Regions from separate parts of the Kosakonia radicincitans DSM 16656 genome, predicted to be linked through region 1. Evidence: predicted binding sites of a transcription regulator. Region 1 holds the regulator's gene; each other region holds the start of a gene.

Region 1 (3,148 bases):
CAATTGACTGCCGTCGCGCGCGCCGTAGGCCTGCCCGGAATGCGCTTCGACCGCGTAGGCAAAACCATCCAGCGCATACGCTGTAAAGGTGAGAAACATCATCAGCACCGCGTTAGCGGCGACTGTCTCGCCACCAAGACGCGCGCCCAGTACGGTGATTGAGCCAAAGCAGAGCTGCAAGAGCAGCGAGCGCAGCATGATATCGCGGTTAAGCGCTAATAAGCGCCGCATACCGCCGCGCCAGGCATTTTTCAGCGCTGGCAGGGTGATGCCGCGCATCACCAACACGCGGTGCACCATCAGCAGACCGATGGCGAAAGTCGCATACTCAGCCACAACGGTGGCGAGCGCTGCCCCCTGCACATTCATGTGCAGACCCATCACCAGCCACAGGTCGAGAACAATGTTGAGGAGGTTCCCTACCACCAGCAGGATCACCGGAGCACGGGCATACTGCACGCCCAGCAACCAGCCGAGTAATACCAGATTTCCCAACGACGCTGGCGCACTCAGCCAGCGGATATTAAGAAAGCGCCGCGCTTGTTCCAGCACGGCTTCGCTCCCACCGGTGATGTGCAGCGCTAGATCGATGAGCGGCGTACGCAGCAACATAATTCCCCCGCCAGCCAACAGCGCCAGTAGCAGCGGTTGTACCAGCGCGCGCGCCAGCGCAGGTGCGTTTTTCGCGCCAAACGCCTGTGCCGTAAGACCGGTTGTGCTCATCCGCAAAAACAGCAGCAGCATAAACAAAAAGCTGGTAGCCGTTGCGCCAATCGCCACGCCGCCGAGGTAAACAGGGCTATCCAGGTGCCCGACCACGGCGGTATCCACCAGTCCCAGTAACGGAACAGTGATATTGGAGAAGATCATGGGCAGCGCAAGCCGCCACAGTGCTCTGTCAGATGCATTCAGCAACGGCATGGCAGTGTCGAATCAATGGGGGAAAAGTGTATTACGCAGCGCCACGGTATTCTGTGTCGCTGCGAAAAGAACAGGCGTTAGAGCCATGTACCATTACGGATGACGCCAACCGCCAGCCCTTCAATGGTGAAGTTTTGATCGCGCAGATCGACGACGATCGGGGAAAACTCGCTGTTTTCCGGCAGCAGTTCGACGGTGTTACCCTGTTTTTTCAGACGTTTCACGGTAACTTCATCATCAATACGTGCGACGACCACCTGGCCGTTACGCACGTCCTGCGTTTTATGCACTGCGAGCAGGTCGCCGTCCATAATACCGATGTCTTTCATCGACATACCGCTGACGCGCAGCAGGAAATCCGCGTGAGGCTTGAAGAGATCGGGATCGACCTGATAGTGACCCTCGATATGCTGTTGCGCCAGCAGCGGTTCACCCGCAGCAACGCGGCCAATCAGCGGTAAACCGATATCCTCTTCTTCTTCCAGCAGCAGACGCAAACCACGCGATGCGCCGGAGACGATTTCGATAACCCCTTTGCGCGCAAGCGCTTTCAGGTGTTCTTCAGCCGCATTTGGGGAACGGAACCCCAATTGCTGTGCGATTTCCGCACGCGTTGGTGGCATACCGGTTTGGGTGATGCGATCGCGGATGAGATCGAACACCTCTTGCTGCCTGGCCGTTAATGCTTTCATCCCGCCCCCTGGGTGTATATACAGTTATGCTGTGAGTATATACAGTCAAAGGCGATTTTGGAACCAAATTTAAGCAAAAAACCAGGGAGTTATTGATTTCTGGAAGCGTTATCGAAAATGCGACCAAAGAAGCGAGATCCAGGTAAACAGCGCCAGCAGGATCGACATCAGCACTGCCGCCGATCCCATATCCTTCGCCCGACCGGAAAGTTCGTGAAATTCAGAACCAATTCGGTCTACGACAGCTTCAATTGCACTATTTAGGATTTCAACAATCATTACTAGCGACACCGAGCTAATCAGCAATACCCGTGTGACCGTGTCAATGTCCAGCCAGCAAGCAATAATGATAGCTAAAACAACGGCTACCAGCTCCTGACGGAAGGCGGCTTCATTGATCCATGCAGCGCGAACGCCCTTCCATGAGTAACCTGCTGCTTTAATGATTCGGGTAATTCCGGTGGTATTATTGGCCATGAAAAGAACCTTTTTATGTAATAAACGTCAATGTCTACATCAGCGTACTGAGGTACAACAGAAATTACGTGCGCTTTCTGATATTCTTGCGGCGCAATGGCACTATTATTAACCAGAGGCTTTTCATCTTTTATGTCCGGTTGGCCACGAATTTACTACAAATTACTGAATTTACCATTAAGTGTACTGGTAAAAAGTAAATCGATACCTGCAGAACCTGCACAGGAACTGGGTCTCGATACTTCACGTCCTATTATGTACGTGCTGCCTTATAACTCTAAGGCAGATTTGATGACGTTGCGTGCTCAGTGTCTGGCGCACGAACTGCCCGATCCCCTGGAACCCCTGGAAATCGACGGCGTATTACTGCCGCGTTTCGTGTTTATTCATGGCGGGCCGCGCGTGTTTACCTATTACACGCCAAAAGAAGAGTCCATCAAACTGTTCCACGACTACCTGGATTTACACCGCAGCCATCCGGATCTGGATGTGCAAATGGTGCCGGTATCGGTGATGTTTGGCCGCTCTCCGGGGCGTGAAAAAGGCGAGATTAATCCGCCGCTGCGCATGCTGAACGGCATCCAGAAATTCTTCGCGATCTCCTGGCTTGGCCGCGATAGCTTTGTGCGCTTCTCGCCGCCCGTCTCCCTGCGCCGCATGGCGACCGAGCACGGCACCGATAAAATTATCGCGCAGAAACTGGCGCGTGTGGCGCGTATGCATTTCGCGCGACAGCGTCTGGCCGCCGTTGGGCCGCGTCTGCCGGCGCGTCAGGATCTGTTCAATAAGCTGCTCTCTTCTAAAGCGATTGCCCGTGCGGTCGAAGACGAAGCGCGCAGCAAAAAAATCTCTCACGACAAAGCGCAGCAAAACGCTATCGCGCTGATGGAAGAGATTGCCGCCAACTTCTCGTACGAAATGATCCGTCTGACCGACCGTATCCTCGGCTTTACCTGGAACCGTCTCTATCAGGGGATCAACGTGCACAACGCCGAACGCGTGCGCCAGCTTGCGCACGACGGCCATGAGATTGTCTATGTGCCCTGCCATCGCAGCCA
Region 2 (3,148 bases), 2.3 Mb from region 1:
ACGCAGGTTTTCGGTACGGTAAAGAGATCGTGAATACGCCGGGCGAACGCGGCCTCGTTCTCGCCTTTGGCGCGCGCAATCTGCGGCGTGATACCGGTGATCAGCACTGCTTCGGGCTGCGGCAGGTAATCATCTGCCGGTTTACAGTAGAAAACTTCCGGCTCGCCGATGACATTAAAATCGGCATCAGTACGCAGCGCGGCGAACTGCGCCGGGCGATCCAACGCCGGGCTGGTACCGAAAGTCTCATAATCGTGAAAGAGAAAAGTGGGCGTTGCGGCGGAATCAGACACCAGTTGCTCATCCTGTCAGTAAATATGTTGCTTATGGTAAACCATCCCACCCTGTGTACCGAAGGAAAACCCGTCACTGTTCCGCAGAACCTCGCAAAAACAGCGCGTTAAAACTGATCTGTGTCACATTTTTTTGCAATTTAACCAGGTAACGACACGCGAAGTTCCGTAAAAAGGACAGCGATTTTAGCTGCTATTGAGGATATTTCATTGAAACGCCGTTTGTTTGCTGCTTCTTTGCTGGCGATTTGCGTACATAACGCCCAGGCCGACGACTTACCTTTTGCCCCACAGCCGCCAGCTATTCAGGCTGGCTCCTGGGTATTGATGGATTACACCACCGGGCAAATCTTAACTGCGGGCAACGAGCATCAGCAGCGTAATCCGGCGAGTTTGACCAAACTGATGACCGGCTATGTAGTGGATCGGGCGATCGACAGCCATCGTATCAGCGCGGATGATGTGGTGACGGTGGGGAAGGATGCGTGGGCGAAAGGAAACCCGGTTTTTGACGGTTCATCGCTGATGTTCCTGAAACCAGGCGACCGTCTGACCGTGCGCGATCTGAGCCGTGGTCTGATTGTCGATTCGGGTAACGATGCCTGCGTGGCGCTGGCCGATCATGTTGCGGGCGGCCAGCCGCAGTTTGTCACCATGATGAATGATTATGTGCAGAAGCTGAATCTGCGCGACACCCACTTCGAAACTGTCCACGGGCTGGATGCGCCAGGGCAGCACAGTTCGGCCTACGATCTGGCGGTGCTGTCCCGCGCCATCATTCACGGCGAGCCGGATTTCTACCACATGTATAGCGAAAAAAGCCTGACGTGGAACGGCATCACCCAGCAAAACCGTAACGGGCTATTGTGGGACAAAACCCTCAACGTCGACGGGCTGAAAACCGGTCACACTTCAGGTGCGGGTTTTAACCTGATCGCCTCCAGCGTCGATGGTCAGCGCCGACTGATTGCGGTGGTTATGGGTGCGGACAGTCCGAAAGGCCGTGAAGATCAGGCGCGCAAATTACTGCACTGGGGACAACAAAACTTCGATACCGTCGAAATTTTGCGTAACGGCAAAAAAGTCGGCAGCGAGCGCGTGTGGTATGGCGATAAAGAGCAGATTGCGGTTGGTACGGATCAGGATCACTGGCTGGTGCTGCCAAAAGCAGAAGTGCAGAACGTCAAAGCGAAGTATGTGCTGAGCAGTAAAGAGCTGGATGCGCCGCTGGCTGCGCATCAGCAAGTAGGGGAGATTCAACTCTACGATCGCGACCAACTGATCGCTCACTGGCCGCTGGTCACGCTGGAAAGTGTCGGCAAAGGCGGCTTGTTCTCGCGTCTGAGCGACTGGTTGCATCACAAAGGGTAACGCGCGTGCGGGCAGAGTGGCGGTGATGCGAGTCTGCTCGCATAATTGATGACTCCGACATGCCAGGCGATCGTCGGAACGCTATACTGTATAAACAAACAGTAACGGTAAGGGAGTCAACATGAGCTACAACGTGAGGCAACTGGAAAAACGTCGTATCGCCGGGTTCCATCTGGTCGGGCCCTGGAATGTGACGGTGAAGCAGGGTTTTAAACAGCTAATGATGTGGGTCGACAGCAATAAGATCGCACCGCTGGAGTGGGTGTGCGCTTATTACGATAACCCTGACGAAGTGCCGCCGGAAAAGCTGCGCGCTGACGTTGCCATCACCGTCGATCCTGATTTTCAAATCCCGGCAAATAGCGAAGGGGTGATCCTCACCGACATTCCCGGCGGCCAGTATGCCGTGGCGCAGGCGAGGGTGTACAACGAAGAGTTCGAAGCGTGCTGGGATCTCTTTTTTGATGAACTGCTTAGCGACCAATCTGTGCAAATTGCTGCGGGTCCCTGCTTTGAAGTCTACCTGAACGATGCACAGCAGGATGGTTACTGGGAAATCGACATGCATATCCCGGTTGAGCCGAAAAATCTGTAAGCGATAAATTAACCGGAAGAGGTAACAGGAAGCGCTGTCGCCTCTTTTTTTATCGCAGAGGGTGCTATCTGAGTCCGAAAAATCCTACAATTGCGCCTTTGTCGGTTCAATCGGGAGAAGCGACTGTGCGTCGCGACAAATCACTCAGTCCTTTCGAGATTCGTCTTTACCGCCATTATCGTGTCGTACACGGTGTGCGTATTGCGCTGGCTTTTATTCTGACCTTTTTGCTGATCCGTCTGCTGGAGGTGCCGGAGGGAACCTGGCCACTGATCACGCTGGTGGTTCTGATGGGGCCGATCTCCTTTTGGGGAAACGTGGTTCCGCGCGCATTTGAACGCATTGGCGGCACAATTTTGGGTGCGGCGCTGGGTCTGGTGGCATTAAAACTGGAGCTGCTCTCGCTGCCCGTGATGCTGCTGTGGTGCGCGGTGGCGATGTTTCTCTGTGGCTGGCTGGCGCTGGGCAAAAAGCCTTACCAGGCGCTGCTCATTGGTATTACGCTATCTGTGGTGGTTGGCGCGCCGCCAGGTGATATGCATACCGCGCTGTGGCGCAGCGGCGATGTGATTATCGGTTCGCTGCTGGCGATGCTGTTTACCGGGATCTGGCCGCAGCGGGCATTTTTGCACTGGCGTATTCAGATGGCCAACTACGTCACTGCCTTCAATCGCGTTTATCAGGCGGGTTTCTCCCGTAACCTGGTCGAACGGCCGCGGCTGGAAAAACATCTGCAAAAAATCCTCAACGATGTGGTGAAGATGCGCGGTCTGATCGCGCCAGCCTGCAAAGAGACACATCTGCAAAAGGCGATTTTCGAAGCCATCCAGACCGTCAGCCGCAATATGGTCTGCATGCTGGAGCTGCAAATCAATGCTCACTGGAGCTC
Region 3 (3,148 bases), 900 kb from region 1:
GAAACCTCGCTGAACGTCGGCGTGGTTACCCTGCAGGACGACAGCGCGGAAATCATCTGCCTGATCCGTTCGCTGGTCGATAGCGGTAAAGATTACGTGGTGAGCATGCTGGAATCGCTGGGCGCGCTGGCTGGCGCGAAAACGGCGCCGAAAGGCGGCTACCCAGGCTGGCAGCCAGACGCGCATTCGCCGGTAATGGCGCTGGTGCGTGAGACTTATCAGCGTTTGTTCAACAAAACGCCGAACATTCAGGTGATCCACGCAGGTCTGGAGTGCGGTCTGTTCAAAAAACCGTACCCGAACATGGACATGGTCTCCATTGGGCCAACCATCACTGGCCCGCACTCTCCGGATGAGCAAGTGCATATCGAAAGCGTGGGCCACTACTGGACGCTGCTGACCGAGCTGCTGAAAGCGATTCCGGCAAAATAAGCCCGCTGTCCGCGCCACCCGGCGCGGACATTCATTTATAACCCCAGCACCAGTTGCCGCTCCAGTTGCGGATCCAGTAACGTCACATGCAGCCCTACCAGCCGCACACCGCGCCCGCCGCGACGCTCATCCCACGTTTTCCGCGCCGTTATCAGTAGATCCTCTTTATTTAAGCGTGGCCAGACATGTTCCTGGGTGGTGAGCTGAAAATCATTAAACTTCAGCTTTACGCCCTGGCGGGCAATCAGCAAATCCGGCTTCACTTTTGCCAGCCGTCGCTCCAGCTCCGGGTATAAATGCTCAATAATCGCTTCGCACTCTTCCCAGTGGTGAATATCGTCTGCCAGCGTGCGCTCCACGCCGACCGATTTACGTAACCGCTCACTACTGATTTCCCGCTCATCAATCCCCTGGCTGCGCTCCCACAAAATACGGCCAAATTTACCAAAGCGTTTAAGCAACATCGCCAGATCGCTGCGCTGAACATCTTCACAGGTGCGCAGCCCCAGCGTCTCCAGTTTTGCCGCCGACACTTTGCCGACGCCCGGGATCTTGCTTAGCGGCAGCGTGCGGAGAAATTGCGGAACGTCCGCTGGCGTAATCACGTACTGGCCGTTGGGTTTATTGAGATCGGAGGCAATTTTGGCGAGAAACTTCACCGGCGCCACGCCCGCCGAAGCCGTCAGTTGTGTTTCATTAAAAATAGTCTGACGGATCTCCTGCGCCATCAGAGTTGCCGAACCGTGGCAGTGCGGGCTGTCGGTAACATCCAGATAGGCTTCATCCAGCGAAAGCGGTTCAATCAACGTCGTGTAGCGGGAAAAGATCTCGCGGATCTGATTTGACGCTTCTTTATAAGCATCAAAACGGCCGGGCAGAAGAGTAAGGTGAGGACAAAGTTTCAGCGCCATCGCCGTGGGCATTGCGCTGCGCACGCCAAATTTACGCGCCGGATAATTGGCGGTGCTGATAACGCCACGCTTAACGCGGCTGCCGCCAATGGCGATGGGGATGTCGTGCAGGACGGGGTTATCGCGCATCTCGACCGCCGCGAAAAAGCAATCCATATCGACATGTATGATTTTGCGCATGCGTACGCCCTCACAGAACACTGGATAAGTATACAGCATATGCCATTGAAATGAGAAGCCAGTGCGTAAAACCGCCGAAAAGAGGGTAATTTGATGGTTACTTCTGCCGTTTTAGTTTCATAATAACCACCAGCTAAACGGCCAGGTATTTGAAACGCAAAACAGAACACAATTTGCGCGATGGCGAAAATATCGCCAAAAAAAGATGAAGCGTGAAAGATGAACTCTATTCTGGCTTGCGAAAAAATGCCGTAATGCTAATGTGGGCGCACCGAAACAGATTAGTCTGAATTTTGGGCATCTTTTGCCGTCCTGGCAATGTGGTACTCGCTTTATCAAGGAAACAAGTTGTATGCGCAAAATCGCATTGTTTATTGCGATGCTTCTGATCCCGTGCGTCTCGTTCGCTGGCTTAATGGGCAGCAACAGTTCAATTACGCCGGTAAGCAAAGAATATAAGCAGCAGTTAATGGGGTCGCCGGTTTATATCCAAATCTTCAAAGAAGAACGCACCCTTGATCTCTACGTCAAAATGGGCGAGCAATACCAACTGCTCGACAGCTATAAAATCTGCAATTACTCCGGCGGTCTCGGCCCGAAACAGCGCCAGGGTGATTTTAAAAGCCCGGAAGGGTTTTACTCCATTCAGCGTAATCAGTTGAAGCCGGACAGCCGCTTCTACAAAGCGATCAACATTGGTTTTCCGAATACCTATGACCGCGCCCACGGCTATGAAGGCAAGTACCTGATGATCCACGGCGCCTGCGTCTCGATTGGCTGCTACGCCATGACGGATTCGAACATTGATGAGATCTTCCAGTTTGTGACCGCCGCGCTGGTCTTTGGGCAGCCGAACGTGCAACTGAGCATCTATCCGTTCCGCATGACCGACGCCAATATGCAGCGTCACAAATATTCGACCTATGCGGATTTCTGGAAACAGCTGAAGCCGGGTTACGACTATTTTGCCACCACCCACCAGCCGCCGGTTGTCTCGGTTGTGGATGGTCGCTATGTCGTCAGCAAGCCGCTGAACACCGCAGTTCAGCCACAGCTGGCGTCAAACTACGCGCTCCCCCAGGCAAAATAATGCCCACTCGCCTGGCATAATCTTTTGCCAGGTTTCGTTGCCGGTTAACGGCTGGGTGGCAATCACGGTAACCACATCGTTCGGTGTGGTTTCCCGCTGAAAATCAATTTCAACATCCTGATCCAGCAGCTTCGCCACACCAAACGGCGCACGCCGGGTGATCCAGAACAGATTCGTCGAGCAGAACGCCATCACGTAGCGCCCGTCCGATAACAGCATGTTGAAAACGCCCTTCTCGCGCAGTTGCGTTGCCAGCGAGGCAATGTACTTAAACACCGCCGTCATATTGCCCGGCGTACGCGGATAGCGTTCCGTAAGCTTATGCAGCAACCAGCAGAACGCTTTTTCGCTGTCGGTTTCGCCAATCGGACGAAAATTGCCAGTCTCCAGCGATTTATAGCCGCTCAGTTGACCGTTGTGTGCGTAAGTCCAGTTGCGGCCCCACAGCTCACGAGTGAACGGATGGGTATTTTCCAGCGCCACTTCGCCACGGTTAGCCTGGCGAATATGCGCCACTACCGAGCGGGACTTGATC
Region 4 (3,148 bases), 2.4 Mb from region 1:
CAAACACTACGATGTCAAGCACACACATCCGGTAAAGGCAAGGCGATGAAAAACAGAAACAAGGTACTCGTACTGGGCGCAACAGGCGGAATCGGTGGCGAAATCGCCCGTAAACTCATTCGCGAAAAATGGGACGTTCATGCACTGCGCCGCAGCGCTCCGCAAAATGAAGAGCCCGCAAATATGACGTGGATAACGGGTGACGCGCTGAATGCTGAGCAGGTCGCGGCGGCGGCGTCAGAGTGTAGTGTGATTGTCCATGCCGTTAATCCGCCAGGTTATCGAAACTGGGAGCAACTGGTTTTGCCGATGTTACAGAACACCATCAATGCGGCGGAGCGAAACGGTGCCTTAATCGTTCTCCCTGGCACCGTTTACAACTACGGTCCGGACGCCTTTCCACTTTTACGGGAAGACTCTCCCCAAAATCCTGTCACCAGAAAAGGGGCCATACGGGTGCAAATGGAGAAGGCACTGAACGCCTACACGCAGCGTGGCGGAAAAGTGCTGATTCTGCGGGCCGGTGATTTCTTTGGCCCTGACGCAGGCAACAACTGGTTTTCACAGGGATGGATCACGCCAGGTAAACTCCCCCGGACAATTAAAAATCCGGGTAAAGCCGGAACAGGCCATCAGTGGGCCTATCTGCCGGATGTCGCCGAAACGCTGTCTGCGCTGTTGGCGCGTCGGGAGCAACTCGAACCGTTTGCCTGTTTTCATATGCGGGGGCACTGGGATGCCGATGGTACGGCGATGGCAGCAGCCATAAAAAGTGTCGCACAATTTGCGGGTATTAAAGCGAAGATAACCTCTTTTCCCTGGTGGCTTATCTTTGCGATGGCGCCGTTCAATACCACGCTGCGTGAGATGCGCGAGATGCGGTATTTATGGGAACAGCCGATACAGATGGACAATGCAAAACTGATCGACTTTTTAGGCCACGAACCGCATACCCCGCTGATTGAGGCCGTGCGGACTACGTTAATCGGCCAGGGCTGCATTAATCACGCGTCATTCACGCGTTTATGAGCGGATCAGATCGTTTCTGGCACAAAGTGGCAAATCCAGATATAGCCAGGTCGGCTTTGAGCAAGGAGCGGTTCTTTAAGCCATTGTGTATCAGATGTAGGACTAACACTGGCTTGTGATAATCAACCGTGTACAGGTCATTTCACTGCGTCGGCGGGTACAGGCGGGGCTGAATTAAGGTGAAGCCTGCGTAACGCGCTGTCCCGTGCTTTATTCATGCACCGGCTGGAATAAATCAGGGACCGAAAACCGGAAAATCAGAGCTATCGTGCCAGTGACCAGTGACCAGTGACCAGTGACCAGTGACCAGTGACCAGTGACTGTAGTGAAAAGCAAACTTACCCGGCTTGCTGCTCACACGGTAAAACCTAAATACCTCGCAACTTCAAACGGTTCCGAAAACCTTCTTAGAAGAAGATTGAACGTGCGAAAAAATCAGAGATACTGTATATAAATACAGTTATATTGAGTTCCTCATTATGCAGCTTTTTTATCCCTTAGAGATTGCCCCCTCTATCCATCTTCCTCTCTTTACGGAGCGGGTACCTTGTGGTTTTCCTGGTCCCGCGCAAGACTATGTTGAAGATAGGCTGGATCTCAATACGCTTTTGATAGCCCATCCTTGCGCCACATATTTTATTAAAGTCAGCGGTGACTCCATGACTGGTGCTGGAATTGGGGATGGTGACCTTCTGGTAGTTGATCGTTCGCTGTCGGCAAGCCATGGCGATATTGTGATTGCTGCTGTAGCTGGCGAGTTTACTGTCAAGGAACTACGTACTCATCCTGTCTTACGCCTGGTTCCGCACAATAGCAATTACTCACCCATTACGTTTCATAACCCAGAAGAGCTAGAAATATTTGGTGTAGTAACATTTTCAGTGAAGTCACATAAATGACGATGTTTGCTTTGGCTGACGTCAACAGCTTTTATACGTCCTGTGAAACGGTATTCCGCCCGGATTTAAAGGGAAAACCCGTGGTAGTGGTCTCTAACAACGACGGCTGCGTAATTTCGCGTTCAGCAGAGGCAAAAGCGCTTGGCATCGCCATGGGAGAGCCTTTTTTCAAACTGAAAAATAAAACGTTCTCATCTGAAGTGCACGTATTTAGCTCGAACTATGCTCTTTATGCTGACCTCAGTGCGCGGGTTATGCAGACGCTGACGCAGATGGCGCCAGCCATCGAGATCTATTCAATTGATGAAGCCTTTATCGACTTATCCGGCATAGCCAGCTACATGTCGCTGACAGATTTTGGGAAGGCCGTGCGGAACCAGGTACTTAAAAATACCGGGCTCACGATCGGAATCGGAGTTTCGCAAACCAAAACGTTAGCAAAATTAGCAAATTACGCAACAAAACGATGGGCGAGTGCGGGTGGCGTGGTTGATCTATCCGACATATCACGTCAGCGGAAGCTGTTAGAACGAGTGCCTGTGGAGGATGTATGGGGTGTAGGAAGGCGCATCAGCAAAAAACTGAACAATATGGGGATCAATACAGCGCTGGACTTAGCCAATAGCTCACCTTGGGTAATCAAAAAACATTTCAACGTTGTTCTGGAAAGAACGCTGCGTGAGCTGCGCGGTGAGTCGTGCCTGGAGCTTGAGGAATTCGTGCCGGATAAACAACAGATTATGTTCAGCCGCTCTTTTGGGTATCGTATTACCGAGTATGCAGATATGCGCCAGGCTGTCTGCGCCTATGCTGAACGCGCCGCAGCAAAATTGCGTAGCGAACACCAGTTTTGTGCTTTTGTCAGCGTATTTCTACGCACCAGCCCGCACGCAGATAATGAAATTTATTATGAGAACCAATCATCTACGAAACTATCGATACCATCTAATGATACGCGTGACATTATACGTGCATCTACAGAATCACTAGACCGGATATGGGTCGATGGTTATCGCTACATGAAAGCTGGCGTAATGCTTGCTGACTTTTTTAGTCGTGGCACTGCACAGCTTAATTTGTTTGATGATACCGCCCCAAAGGCTAATAGCACTGCACTGATGGCGGTAATCGACGGCATTAACTCGTCAGGAAAAGGAAAGGTCTGGTTTGCTGGTCAAGGCATCCAGAAACCTTGGGCAATGAAGCGTGAAATGCTATCA

The links. Region 1 encodes LexA, which represses DNA repair genes until DNA is damaged. Its sites were predicted from a motif close to TNCTGTATGTACATACAGNA; they were not measured.
Region 2: a site for LexA is predicted at 1,749-1,768, ahead of sbmC (DNA gyrase inhibitor SbmC). Genes of this name have one in related genera too.
Region 3: a site for LexA is predicted at 1,542-1,561, ahead of dinB (DNA polymerase IV). Genes of this name have one in related genera too.
Region 4: a site for LexA is predicted at 1,472-1,491, ahead of umuD (translesion error-prone DNA polymerase V autoproteolytic subunit). Genes of this name have one in related genera too.

The regions. Positions count from the first base shown of each region.
Region 1 covers NZ_CP018016.1:5,445,400-5,448,547, forward strand. Annotated here, with positions in the region: gene dinF (MATE family efflux transporter DinF) at 1-921, opposite strand, end outside; gene lexA (transcriptional repressor LexA) at 999-1,613, opposite strand; gene Y71_RS26180 (diacylglycerol kinase) at 1,722-2,090, opposite strand; gene plsB (glycerol-3-phosphate 1-O-acyltransferase PlsB) at 2,223-3,148, shown strand, end outside.
Region 2 covers NZ_CP018016.1:1,935,552-1,938,699, forward strand. Annotated here, with positions in the region: gene sbcB (exodeoxyribonuclease I) at 1-293, opposite strand, end outside; gene dacD (serine-type D-Ala-D-Ala carboxypeptidase DacD) at 504-1,664, shown strand; gene sbmC (DNA gyrase inhibitor SbmC) at 1,786-2,259, shown strand; gene Y71_RS09420 (FUSC family protein) at 2,385-3,148, shown strand, end outside.
Region 3 covers NZ_CP018016.1:4,541,786-4,544,933, forward strand. Annotated here, with positions in the region: gene pepD (cytosol nonspecific dipeptidase) at 1-432, shown strand, start outside; gene dinB (DNA polymerase IV) at 468-1,523, opposite strand; gene dpaA (peptidoglycan meso-diaminopimelic acid protein amidase) at 1,876-2,613, shown strand; gene Y71_RS21880 (class II glutamine amidotransferase) at 2,584-3,148, opposite strand, start outside.
Region 4 covers NZ_CP018016.1:3,012,701-3,015,848, reverse strand. Annotated here, with positions in the region: gene Y71_RS14445 (NAD-dependent epimerase/dehydratase family protein) at 46-1,029, shown strand; gene umuD (translesion error-prone DNA polymerase V autoproteolytic subunit) at 1,509-1,928, shown strand; gene umuC (translesion error-prone DNA polymerase V subunit UmuC) at 1,931-3,148, shown strand, end outside.